2 linked regions of the Methyloterricola oryzae genome follow. The protein of the gene in region 2 interacts with the protein of the main gene of each other region in a pairwise test. Links are inferred from orthologs where the notes say so. Each region holds a gene or a part of one and is shown on either strand. Other genes may lie near its edges.

The links. Proteins that work in one complex are often made in the same cells at the same time.
Region 1: the proteins of ispA (region 2) and purT interact in binary tests that used the Escherichia coli proteins (3 or more experiments, as listed by UniProt). The link is inferred for Methyloterricola oryzae from one-to-one orthologs.

The regions. Positions count from the first base shown.
Region 1 is NZ_JYNS01000002.1:236,821-242,161, reverse strand. What follows is about bases 2,474-5,310. They hold purT (formate-dependent phosphoribosylglycinamide formyltransferase), read right to left. Parts: upstream 4,572-5,310; coding sequence 3,375-4,571; downstream 2,474-3,374. Other genes in these bases: hrpA (ATP-dependent RNA helicase HrpA), read right to left, coding at 4,930-5,310; EK23_RS04815 (lytic transglycosylase domain-containing protein), read right to left, coding at 2,669-3,283; EK23_RS04820 (triose-phosphate isomerase family protein), read left to right, coding at 2,474-2,588. In the rest of the region: EK23_RS04825 (DcaP family trimeric outer membrane transporter), read left to right, coding at 1-1,382; more of EK23_RS04820, read left to right, coding at 1,503-2,473; more of hrpA, read right to left, coding at 5,311-5,341. UniProt on the Escherichia coli protein: Involved in the de novo purine biosynthesis. Catalyzes the transfer of formate to 5-phospho-ribosyl-glycinamide (GAR), producing 5-phospho-ribosyl-N-formylglycinamide (FGAR). Formate is provided by PurU via hydrolysis of 10-formyl-tetrahydrofolate.
Region 2 is NZ_JYNS01000013.1:34,120-41,585, reverse strand. Bases 2,782-5,589 are described here. They hold ispA ((2E,6E)-farnesyl diphosphate synthase), read right to left. Parts: upstream 4,733-5,589; coding sequence 3,830-4,732; downstream 2,782-3,829. Other genes in these bases: EK23_RS15790 (methyltransferase domain-containing protein), read right to left, coding at 5,034-5,589; EK23_RS15795 (exodeoxyribonuclease VII small subunit), read right to left, coding at 4,722-4,952; dxs (1-deoxy-D-xylulose-5-phosphate synthase), read right to left, coding at 2,782-3,629. Also shown: EK23_RS15820 (hypothetical protein), read left to right, coding at 1-409; EK23_RS15815 (hypothetical protein), read right to left, coding at 507-1,034; EK23_RS15810 (adenine phosphoribosyltransferase), read right to left, coding at 1,195-1,710; more of dxs, read right to left, coding at 1,710-2,781; more of EK23_RS15790, read right to left, coding at 5,590-6,089; EK23_RS15785 (DUF3047 domain-containing protein), read right to left, coding at 6,146-6,901; EK23_RS15780 (TIGR04282 family arsenosugar biosynthesis glycosyltransferase), read right to left, coding at 6,898-7,466.

The DNA of each region.
Region 1 (5,341 bases), on a different replicon or contig from region 2:
CCAGCCGGGTGAGCGAACTGGAGCAGAAGCTGTCCCAAGCGCAAGCCGCCAAAAGCCCCCCCTCCCCGCCTACGGTTCCGGCGCAACAGACAAATGCCGCTTCAGCGCTCGCGTCGAAGCCTGCATCTGCTTCGCCAAGTCCAATGCCCTTCGCCAAAGCGGCCGGCCCCTTACCGACCATGCCCCCGGGCATCACTGGCTCCGCCCTGGGCACCACCCAGGACAACGTGGACCTGCGCAGGGCGGTTACCGTCGGCGATGTCAAAGGCTCCTTCAAGATCCCAGGCACCGAAACCTCCCTGGCCATCGGCGGCTACGCCAAGCTGGATGCGATCTACAACAGCATCAGCAGCGGCATCAACAATTTCACCGACCTGCTGCTGGTGCCCAGCGCCATACCCGTGGGTGAGGCACGGCAAGGCGAACACAGCCAGGTCAACTTCACCGCCCGCGAAAGCCGCTTCTGGCTGAAAAGCTTCACGCCCACCGCCTGGGGCGAACTGAACACCTTCCTGGAGATGGATTTCTACGCCTTCCAGTCGCCCGGCGACGAGCGCGCCACCAACTCCCACGCGCCACGCCTGCGCCACGCCTATGGCTCCCTGGGACATTTGCTGGCCGGCCAGACCTGGTCCACCTTCATGAACGTCGCGGCCCTGCCGGAAACCAACGACCACGGCGGCCCGGTGGGACAGATATTCGTGCGCCAGGCCCTGATCCGCTGGAGTCAGCCCTTCGACGCGGGTGGCGTGCCGCTGGAATTCCAGGCGGCCTTGGAATCCCCCGAAACCACCTTGACCTTGCCGGACGGTAACCGCCTGACCACCGACGACGACCGCGCGCCGGACATCGTGGGCCGGGTGAACTACACACCCACCTGGGGATCGCTATCCGCCGCCGGCATGGCGCGTCTGATCCGTAATTCCCAGAACACCGCTGACAACGAGTCCTCGCGCTGGGGCGGCGCGGTTAGCCTGGCCGGACGCGTCAAGACCTTCGACCTGGACAATATCCGCTTCATGCTGAATTACGGCAATGTGCTGGGACGCTATACCACCTATGACATCTTCAACGACGGCGCGCTGGAACCCAACGGCACGGTGGCTCTGTTCGATGTGTTCGCCGCCTTTATCTCCTACCAGCATTGGTGGAACGCCAACTGGCGCTCCACCGTGGCCTACGGCTTCGCCCAAGCCGACAACCCGGCCTTCGTGGCGGGAACCGCCAATCGCCAGGCGCAAAGCGTGCATGTCAACCTGCTGTGGAGTCCTTTGCTGCAGACCACCATTGGGCTGGAATACATCTATGCCCGCCGCGAGCTGGAGAGCGGGGAATCCGGCGATTTGCAGCGCGTGCAATTTTCCACACGCTTTAATTTCTGACCCAGGTCAATCCCTTGTGATTCGCGGCTCCTAGGGTCCTGAAAGTCCCGGGCGCGCGGTCAGGCGGCTGTGCTAGCATTGCTCTTATAAGAACCATTGACCCACGGGAGGGGGTGAACCATGAAAGCCGCGAATGCTCGTGTGTTCCGCAACTACTACCGGCAGCGCACCGCTAACCAGTGGCACAAGATCGAAGCCGAGGTCGGCACCCCGGACGCCATCCGGCCGTTCATCGCCGGCAACTGGAAGATGAACATGATCCCCAAGTCGGGCATCGCCCTGGCCGCCCGCATCTTCGACCAGTGCCGGGGAATCAAGGATGTGGATATCGGCCTCGCGCCGCCTTTTACCGGCCTGTCCATCCTGGGCGAATACATTAAACCCGATTTCCTGCGCTCCGAGTATGGCTTGGGCCGCAACGTGTTCCTGCTGGCCCAGGACACCTTTTTTGAGTACAAGGGCGCCTTCACCGGAGAAATCTCACCGGAGATGCTGAGCGCCATCGGCGTCGACCGGGTGATCATCGGCCATTCCGACCGTCGCGCAAACCTGGGCAAGTATTTCGGTTTCGGCTCCAGCGTTGCCCGTCGCCTGACCACCAGTTTTCTCGCGCATGAACTGGAAGAACAGAAGGCCGCCAAAACTCGCGACGAGCAGGTCATCGCGGCGCTGGAGCATCTGGTCGGCGTCAAACCCGAAATTCTGGCGGGCATGGCGCGTTTCCTGGAGGATGAACTGAAGGAGCGCGCGGGCGAGAGCGACGAGGCGATCCACCGCAAAGTGAAAGCGGCGCTCGCTCAGGGACTGCAAGTGATCCTTTGTTGCGGGGAAAATTGGGAAGCGCGGGCTGCCCATGAAACCTTCCACTTGCTGGACCGGCAGATCCGCATCGCGCTTGAAGGCGTGTCCCCACGCACCATCAAGGAAGTGGTGATTGCTTATGAGCCGGTCTGGGCGGTGGGCGAAGGAGCCGAACCGGCAACGCCGGCACAGATCAGCGAAGTGCACGACTTCCTGCGCAACCTCATCATGGACCTGTATGGCGAACAGACCGCCGCCAGTATCCGGATCCTCTACGGCGGCAATGTCAAGCCCGACAATGTCATCGAGATCATGATGCTTTCCGGGGTCGACGGCGTGCTGGTGGGAGGAGCGAGCCTTCGGGCCAAGGACTTCTCGCAGATCATCCGCTTTGGCCTGGACTAAAAGAACAAAACCCGCCGCAACGCTTCAAGCGCGACGGCGGGTAACGACTATTTCCGAAATGGTGCGAAGGGCCGTCGTGCTCAGCGCCGGTAGTAATTGAGCACCTTGGCGACGTAATCCTGCGTTTCGGCAATCGGGGGAATCTGATAACCGAACTTCTTCACCGTGTTCTCGCCGGAGTTGTAGGCGGCCACCGCCAGGCGCACATCGGAGAACATGTCCAGCAGTTCGCTGAGGTAGCGCGCCCCACCTTCGATATTCTCAGCCGGATCAAAGCGATCCCTCACGCCAAAGCGTTCGGCCGTGGCTGGCATCAACTGCATCAATCCGGCGGCTCCCTTGTTGGAAACGGCCCCCGGATTGTAGGCGGATTCCGCCCGGATCACCGCATGCAGCAAGGCCGGATCCAGATCGTAGCGGTCGGCGGTTTCCTCGATCAGGGGCGAATACGCGAGCCGTCCCCGCTCGGAGGCGCGACTGAACGAGAAATTCCTCGATAGGGGAGCGGGTTGACTGCGACGAGCCAGCATGACCGAAACCGGAGTGCGTATGATGAGCTTGAAGCCACGGTGCTTGGGTTTGTCGGTGTAGACCACGTGCCCGCTGCCATCGACGAACTTGTAAACATCCGCCGACGCCAGTCCGCTCAGGCCCAAGGCCGTCACCAAAATAGAAATAGTCAGCAAGAATCGCATGTTATGCCTTTCTGATCACTTCATGATCCTTACGCGCAGGCTCACTGGAAGTGTTGCACGCTTCAGGAATTTTGCAAAATTCGGAACGGACTCAAACCTCGGACGTCAGAACACGGCTGGCGGCAAGTCGCGCTCGTTCCCTGGCTTCATGGGTATCGGCACCCAAGGCCAGGGCTACACCCATGCGGCGCTTGACGAAGGCTTCCGGCTTGCCGAACAGGCGCACCTCGGTTTCGGGGACCGACAACGCCTGCTCCAAATCGGTGTAAGCGATGCCTACCGCATCCAGACCGCCATAGATCACGGCGCTGGCGCCGGGACCGCGCAAAACGGTTGAAACCGGCAGCCCCAGAATGGCGCGGGCATGCAGCTCGAACTCGCTCTGGTTCTGGGTGATCATGGTGACCATGCCCGTGTCGTGGGGCCTGGGACTCACCTCGCTGAACCAGACCTGATCGCCCTGAACAAACAATTCCACGCCGAACAGGCCGCGCCCGCCCAAACTGGCCGTCACCGCGCCGGCTATGTGCTTTGCTTCTTCCCAGGCCTTGGCCGACATAGCCTGAGGCTGCCAGCTCTCCACGTAATCGCCGCTCTCCTGGCGGTGGCCCACCGGTTCGCAGAAGTTGGTTTCGATTTCGCCCGCCGCATTAAGGGTACGTACCGTCAGCAAGGTGATCTCAAACTCGAAATTCACTTTGCCTTCCACGATCACTTTGCCGTGCTTGACCCGTCCACCTTCCTGGGCGTGGTTCCAGGCGCGCTCCAGATCGGAGCTGGAGCGCAGCATGGATTGGCCCTTGCCGGAAGAGGACATTACAGGCTTGACGAAACACGGGTACCCGATGGATTCGGCAGCCGCCTCGAACGATTCAAAGGAATCGGCAAAGGCATAGGGCGAGGTCGGCAGCCCCAATTCCTCGGCGGCCAACCGGCGAATGCCCTCGCGGTTCATGGTCAGTTGCACCGCACGTGCCGTGGGGATGACTTCCGCCAGTCCTTCCTGCTCGATTGCGGCCAAAGCATCCGTGGCGATGGCTTCGATTTCCGGAACGATGAAATGGGGTCGCTCGCTTTCCACCAACCGCCGAATTGCCAGCGGGTCGGTCATGTCCAGAACATGGGCACGATGAGCCACCTGTTGGGCCGGGGCGTGGGCATACCGATCCGCCGCGATCACTTCCACGCCATAGCGTTGCAGGGCGATCACGACTTCCTTGCCTAGTTCGCCGCTGCCGAGCAGCAGCACGCGCGTCGCGCCGGCGCTCAAGGGGGTACCGATTTTCATCAAGTCTCCAGCAAATCAGCAATTGTATTGCACGGGGTGAGCCACGCTCGGACACCTAAAAGAGAACACTCGCCTTCATGCTCTGCGAAGGAACCAGAAAAAACCGCCTTCGCTCCCAGGCTCCGCTTGGGAGCGGCGAGCCCGGCGCTCCGCGCCAGCATTTGGACGCAGAGCGTCGAGCCAAGGGTTCCAACGCAGAGCATTGGAACCAGACAAAAGTACTCGCTCCCATGCTCTGCGTGGGAGCGGTAAGCCCGGCGCTCCGCGCCAACGGACGGACGCGGAGCGTTCCGTTTAAGGTTCCCACGCAGAGCGTGGGAACCAGAAGCACACCGAGCATGGAAACCCGAACGCAAGACTACTTTCCAGCACGCGCGGCCCAGGCATCCGCCAGGCGCTTGGCGGACACAGGATACGGCGTTTTCAAAGCCTGCGCGAACAGGGAAACACGTAGCTCCTCCAGCATCCAGCGGAAGGGGTCGCGTTCCGGCGCGATGCGCGCCCGTTTCTGCTCTACCTCCTGCCAATATTTCTGCCACAGGGGCGCGATTTCCGCCAACTGACGCTGGTCGCGGCCCGGGTCTTGCGCGGACTTTTCCAGCCGATATTGCAGAGCCTTGAGATAACGCGGCAGTTCTTTCAGGGCCGGATACGGCGTCACCGCCACAAAACCGGCAAAAACCAGCCGCGACAACTGCTGGCGCATGTCCTCCGCCGAAGGCCCCGGCCGGTTCTTCAGCTTGGCCGCCACATCGTGAGCGAGCGCGAGA
Region 2 (7,466 bases):
CGCTGGGGCCGCCAAACAATTCAGGGAATTGCAGGACCGGCTTGCCTTGCTGCGCCATCGGGAACATGCCGAGCCGACAGGGTTTGAGGAAAACAGTCCATTGGAAGAGGAATTGAAGCTGTTGCGGACCGAGTATCTGCGGACGCGCGCCGCGGAACTGGCCAAGACCTATCTTGGACTCGCTCACCAATTGATGGATGCGGCCACCCAAATCAAGGCCCTGAGTGGCGTCGCAGAACAGGAGAGCGGCACCGCTCTTTTAAGGCTGGACACTCTGGAAATCCCGCTGCCGCGCGATCATGGCAGTGTCGAAAACCTTGAGGACGGCCCTCTGAGCCTCGACGACGATCGGGTGCGGGAAATTCAGCAGACCTTGCGGGCCCATCTTGCCACCTTGTTGAAATACTGAGGCCGCAGGTCATCCTCGCACCGGTCGGAACCTTGGGTAGCGTAAGCCTTCAATCCGCGATCCGCGTAGGCGAAACACGGAATAGATCCGAGGCTCCCTAGCGGCGCTTCCGCTTCCGCTTTTTGACGGATTTGTGTAGGGTTCGATGCGAGAGGCCTGCAACGCTGTCCGCATCATCTGAGGCTGCGGCATCATCGCCCCGATCTTCCTCAAGGGGCCGGCCGGCCTCGCGCAGCGAGCCCGCGTGACCGCCGGCACCAAACCGCCAGTCCTCATCTCCGCGCAAACGGAAGCGGGTGTTATCGTTGAGCCGCCGATAGCCTTGATCGTCGTAGTTGCGATCGCCGAAATACCTGGGCGCGCGCCGCAGCGCCGGGTTTTCCGGCGTCACCACGTCATTGCCCCAGGAATCGCGACGCTCCGCCTCCCGCTGCCTGAGCCAGTTCTGCAGGTCATGGGCGCGCTCATCAAACGAACCCTCCTGCTCGTCGCCACTGTCGGCATCGCTCCATGACCTTGAATAGCGCGGGTCGGCAGCCTGGGCTGCGCTGACAGAAACCAGCAACAGGGCCAGACACAGACAGAACGTATAGAGCGGCTTAGGCTTGAAGTGAGGGTGGGCCATAGGTTTCCGCGGGAAGGCGAAATGGACCAGGATAGACGCAATCGAGGGCGCCCCCTGCGATTGACCGGAAAAATCAAACAGGCTTCAGAGCCAGACCATTCGGCGGCGGAAGCTCAAACCGACGATCGGTCGCGCAGTCTCGTGCGGGTCCAGTCGCGGCTCAATAATGCAGCAGCGAATGCACCGGGTAGCCGTTCAGGCGCTCCCGGCCATTGAGAAAATCCAGTTCGACCACAAAGGCGCAGCCAACCACCGATGCGCCCAGGTTTTCGATCAGTTCGCAGCTTGCGCGGGCCGTTCCGCCGGTGGCCAGCAGATCGTCCACCAGCAGCACCCGGTCGCCGGGTCCCAGGGCGTCGATATGCACCTCAAGGGCGGCCGAACCGTATTCCAGATCATAGGCCACGCTCTGCACGTCGTAGGGCAGTTTGCCGGGCTTGCGCAATGGCACGAAGCCCAGGCCCATTTCCCAGGCCACCAGGGAGCCAAAGATGAAGCCCCGCGCTTCCATGCCGGCCACGGCGGTGATGTCCTGACCGACAAACGGCTGCATGAGCTGCTGAACCGCCAGCCGCAGCGCTGCCGGGTCTTTGACCAGCGGGGTGATGTCCTTGAAGACGATGCCGGGTTTGGGAAAGTCCGGAATGTCGCGGATACCGGCCTGCAGGCTTTCCATCAATGTTTGGCCTTGACCTTGGCGGCGCGCGGCTGGGGTTGCCGAATGCCGGGCTGCCGGGCCAGGAAGGTCTCGATGGAAGCCTGGATGCCCGCCGGATTCAAGCCGCAGAGAGCCAGGCATTCATCACGGCTGCCCTGCTCGACGAAGGTATCGGGCAGTCCCAGGTTGAGAATGGGCAAGAGTATTTGCTCCGCCAGCAGTAACTCGTTGACGGCGGAACCCGCGCCGCCCGCCACCATGTTTTCCTCCACGGTGACGATGTAATCGTGACTATGGGCCAGTTCCAGCACCAACTCGCGGTCCAATGGCTTCACGAAGCGCATATTCACCACGGTCGCATTCAAGTCGGTTCCCACGGCCAGGCTGGGCGTCACCATGCTGCCGAAGGCCAGAATCGCCACCCCTTTGCCATGCCGCTTGATTTCCGCCTTGCCTATGGGCAGCACCGACAGTGACTCCTCGATGGGCACGCCCGGACCCTTGCCTCGGGGGTAGCGCACCGCAGCCGGTCCCTCGTGCCTGAAGCCGGTGTAGAGCATCTGGCGGCATTCGTTTTCGTCGGCGGGCGCCATGATCACCATGCCGGGAAGGCAGCGCATGTAGCTGAAATCGAAACTGCCGGCGTGGGTCGGCCCATCGGGGCCCACCAGTCCGGCACGGTCGATGGCAAACAGCACGGGCAGGCGCTGCAGGACCACGTCGTGGATCAGTTGATCATAGGCGCGCTGCAGGAAGGTGGAATAGATCGCCACCACCGGATGGTAGCCTTCACACGCCTGGCCGGCCGCCAGCGTGACCGCATGCTGCTCGGCGATGCCCACATCGAAATAACGGTCCGGAAAACGCTCGGCGAACTCCTGCAGGCCGGAACCCTCGCGCATGGCGGGGGTGATGCCCAGCAACTTGGGTTCCTTGGCCGCCGCGTCGCACAGCCACTTGCCGAATACCTCGGTGTAGCTGGGGCTGCTGGGCTTGGCCTTGGGCAGATGATCCTTGCTGGGATCGAAGGTGCCGACGCCGTGGTAGGCGACCGGGTCCAGTTCCGCGGGCAGATAGCCCTTGCCCTTCTTGGTCACCACATGCAGGAAGCGCGGCCCCGGCGGCAGCTCGCGCAAATTGCGCAGGGTGGTGATGAGGACATCCAGATCGTGCCCGTCGATGGGGCCGATGTAGTTGAAGCCCAGTTCCTCGAACAGGGTTCCCGGAGCCACCATGCCTTTCACGTGTTCCTCTGCGCGCCGCGCCAGTTCCCAGACACTGGGCATGCTGCGGCTGAGCAACTGGCGGCTGCCCTCGCGCACGCTCGAGTAGAACTTGCTGGAGAGTATCTTCGCCAGATAGTTGTTGAGGGCGCCCACATTGGGCGAGATGGACATCTCGTTGTCGTTGAGCACCACCAGCAGGTTGGCGTCGAGCACCCCGGCGTGATTGAGCGCTTCGAAGGCCATGCCTCCGGTCATGCCCCCATCGCCGATGATGGCCACGGCGTGGCGGTCGCTGTTGTCCAGGGCCGACGCGATGGCCATGCCCAGGGCAGCGCTGATAGACGTACTGGAATGGCCGACGCCGAAGGTGTCGTAGATGCTCTCCTCCCGGGACGGGAAGGCCGAGACGCCGTCCTTTTGCCGGATGGTCGGCATGCGGTCGCGGCGACCGGTCAGAATCTTGTGGGGATAGGCTTGGTGTCCCACGTCCCAGACCAGCTTGTCATCCGGGGTATTGAACACGTAGTGCAGGGCGATGGTCAGTTCGACAGTGCCCAGGCCGGCTGCCAGGTGGCCACCGGATTGGCTCACGCTTTCCAGGAGAAAGGCCCGCAATTCCTCCGCGACTTGCGGGAGCTGCTCTTCGCTGAGGAGACGCAGATCGGAAGGGCTGTTGATTCCTTGCAGCAAAGAATTCGTCGAATCAGTCATTGAGTGGACATTCCAGAAACGTGGGCCCCGACTTCCGCCTCGGTATGCTTACCGATGTTGTCGGTCAGAAGATGTGTTGGGCAATTATGAGACTCCGGGGGGCAGCTTTCAAGGAGAGAATGCCGCCGCCGCCCGCGCCGGCCTTGCGTGTCGGGCACCATGCAGAAGCTTGCCATTCAAGCGCTTGCGTGCCGCCCGTGTCAGCTTTGACGCTGCACGATGAACGAGGCCAGGGCCCGAAGGTGGTCAGCCTCCGCACCCAGGGCGGACAGGCTCTGCTGGGCCTCCTCGTGCAGTTCCGCCGCCTTCTCCCTGGCCCCGTTGAGGCCCAGCAGCGCCGGATAGGTGGGCTTGTTGTTGTCGCGGTCCTTGCCTTGGGTCTTGCCCAAGGTCTGGGTGTCGCTTTCCACATCGAGGATATCGTCCTGGATCTGGAAGGCCAGGCCCATGCATTTGGCATAGTGATCCAGCCGGTCCGCCAGGGTCTCTTCCAGGTCGGGCTTGGCCAGGGCCGCCAGGCGCACGCTCGCTCGGATCAACGCGCCGGTCTTGCGGATGTGCATGGCTTCGAGACCCGGCAGATCCAGGGCTTTGCCCACGGAATCCAGATCGATGGCCTGCCCGCCCACCATGCCGCAGGAACCGCTGGCGACGGTCAAGGCATCCACCATGGCCAATCGGCTTTCCGCAGGCACCGCGATGCTGGGATCTTGAGCCAACACCTGAAATGCCAGGGCCTGCAGGGCGTCGCCCGCCAGGATGGCGGTGGCCTCGTCAAAGGCCTTGTGGCAGGTGGGCTTGCCGCGGCGCAGGTCGTCGTTGTCCATGGCCGGCAAGTCGTCATGGATCAGGGAATAGACGTGGATGAACTCCACAGCGCAGGCGGGGCCATCCAGTACGTCCAGGCCTACCCCCAGAGCCTGCCCTGTCGCGTAGACCAGCAAGGGACGGAGGCGCTTGCCGCCGCCCAGGGTGGAGTAACGCATGGCCTGATGCAGACGCTCAGGCAACTTCCCAGCCGCCGGCAGACGCGCATCCAGAGCCTCTTCGACCCTGGCCTGACACGCCAGCATGAAATCTTTCAGGGATTGTTCACGGTTCATCATTAAACGCTTTCAGGATAGGCTCGCCGTTCTCTTCCAGAAGGATCTGCACCTTCTGCTCCGCTTCCTTGAGTGCCTTCTGGCATCCCCGAGCCAGATGCACGCCCCGCTCGAAGAGCTTCAGGGATTCTTCCAGGGGGAGGTTTCCCTGTTCCATGCGCTCCACCAGTTGTTCGAGTTCGGCGAGGGAGTCCTCGAATTGGAAAGCCTTCTTGACCATGGACAGGGCTCGTGAAGCCAACAAAAGGCTGGCATTATCCCATATTTGTGACAGCTTGACTAAGCCGGCCGGCCCCAGGACTCAGCAACAGGCTCCGGCCGCCGGATCCTTGCCGGCGAACTGCGCCAAAGGCGCCGTGCCGCAAGCGAACAGGCCGTAATGCACGGCGGTATCGCCAGCAATCCGGAAGTGCGGGGTGTAACGGGTCTTGCCCAGCATGTCGGCGGTATTCCCGCACACCGGCATGGGACGCCCGGTCTGCAGCAGGTGATGATCGTCGAGTTGGAAGGCATGGGGCGAGCCGGGTATGCTGCCCAGGTAATAGGCGACCTGGCCGTAGTCCTCGCAGCGGTCTTCCAGTTCCAGCTTGAAGGCGCGCACCGTCAGGGAAAAGAACCCGATCATCCCGGCCTTGCGCTCGATGTCCGGGTTGTTGAGGGCGATCGGGCTGCTGCTGACCACGCGGTAATCTGGGCAACCGATTCGCGCCATCAGGCGCCTGAAATCCTCCAGGTACAAGGCACCCCCCAGGCATTCGCCCAGCAGCACAGGATCGCCGGCCAGATGGGGTGGCACCCGCCGGTCGGCGAACACATCGGAAAAATAAAGCTCGCCACCGGGCTTGAGCACCCGCCATATTTCTGCAAAAACCCGTTCCTTGTCCGGCGACAGGTTGAGCACGCAGTTGGATATCACCACGTCCACGCTGGCATCGGCGATGCCGAGGACGCCGAGATCCTCGATATAGCCCTTGAGAAAACGCACATTGGGCCTTGCGTAGCCGAACTTCTCGGTGTGGTAGCCCACATGGCGCCGGGCCACGGCCAATTGCTCGTCGGTCATGTCCACGCCGATCACTTGGCCGCCCTCCCCCACCAGCCGCGACAAGAGAAAGCAGTCGCGCCCGGAACCGCAGCCCAGGTCAAGCACCGTCATGCCGTCCAGGCATGAAGGAATGGGCGAACCACAGCCGTAGAACTTCTCCGTCACCTCCGGATGCAGTTCCTTAAGCAGACTGCGCAGGTCCTGGGGCAGGCTCTCGCCCGTACAGCAGGCGCTGGTCTTGAGATCCTGCTGCGTGCTCAGAATCTTTCCGTAGTACTCCTGCACGGCCTCATGGGCTGGTTGCGCTTGCATGGTTCAGTCTCGACCTCGCTTGATTGCTATGGACACGCCGCCCCGACCGGGCACGATCAGTTCGCCGCGGCGGCCGTGGTAGGCCGCTGCCCTTTGGGCGCCAGGAAATACAAATCGCCGAAGCGAGTCACCACGCTCTCGCCGGTGTTGTCGGTATCCGCGGCGATGGCGATACCGCTCACCGGCGGCGCGAAGTCACCAAAGGCGCTGCGGAAATCGTCGGCAATATTGCGTTCCTCCTCCACCCAGTGCCCCACCTGGGCGTCACCGCTCTCCACGACCACCATGCGCACCCGGCTGGTATAGGCGCTCGGCATGCTAGTACCCACCGGATGGCGGTTGTCCCAGACGTAGCAGAGGGTCGCGGCGGGCAGATCGGAGCCGTACAGGGCGCGCGCCAGCCCGAATGCGGCACGATCCATGAAGGACAGCCGGCTGGGATCGTAGTCGAAGAACACATAGACGCGTGCCGCATAGTCATCGCCCTCCTTACTGGCCAGGTCGCTCTTCTCGATGACCCGCGACACCTTCCAGCGCCAGCTCAGCTTGGGCGTCTGGTGGGGATCCGCACGCAGCTTGAAAGTCAGGCTCGATGCCGCGGCGTCGGAGATGGCCTGCACCACGGTCCGGCCCTCATCCTCAACCAGGGAAAATGCGGTAGCCCGCGGCACCTTGGCCAACACCGTGGGCACCCAGCCGGCGGGCAAAGGGCCTCCCGCGCGCTCTTTGGAAAATGGCGCCGGCTGCTCAGGCAGCGCCGCCACTCCCAGCGGCACCAACCAGCACATCCCAATCAGCCAAAGACGTTTCATGCACCATTCTCCAGAAACCATTCGCTCATCAAACCGCTCACCCGCAGCCGCTCCACGTCCTCGGGTCGGTCTACATCCCACAGCCGCAGCGGCTCCGCCCAGCGCCAAGCAAGCCGTTCCAGGCGCGCACGCGTCGCCGCCATGACGTTCGAGCCGCCCCATTGCAAGCCTTCAAACAGGCAAGGCTCCGCGTGGCGCAGACCGGCCAGCACGTAACCTCCGTCCTCTGCGGGCAGAAAAACCGCATCGGCGCCTGCACGCAGGCTGTCGGAAGCCCGGCGCAGCGCGCATCCGTCCAGGGTCGGGCAGTCGCTTCCCACCAGCAGTGCCGGGCCGGCCCGGCACAAGCTGGCGAAGCAGTGCAACATCCGCTGCCCCAGATCTCCGTCGCATTGGGACCGCAACTCCACACCCAGCCTGGCGTGCAAATCCTGAAACAACAGGTGCGCGGTATCCGGCCAGCACCACATGGAGACAGGGCCCAGGCCGGCTTCCACCGCGGCCGTTACGACGCGCCGGATCATGGCAGCCTGCAGACGGGCCGCCCGCTCCGCTCCGAGCACGG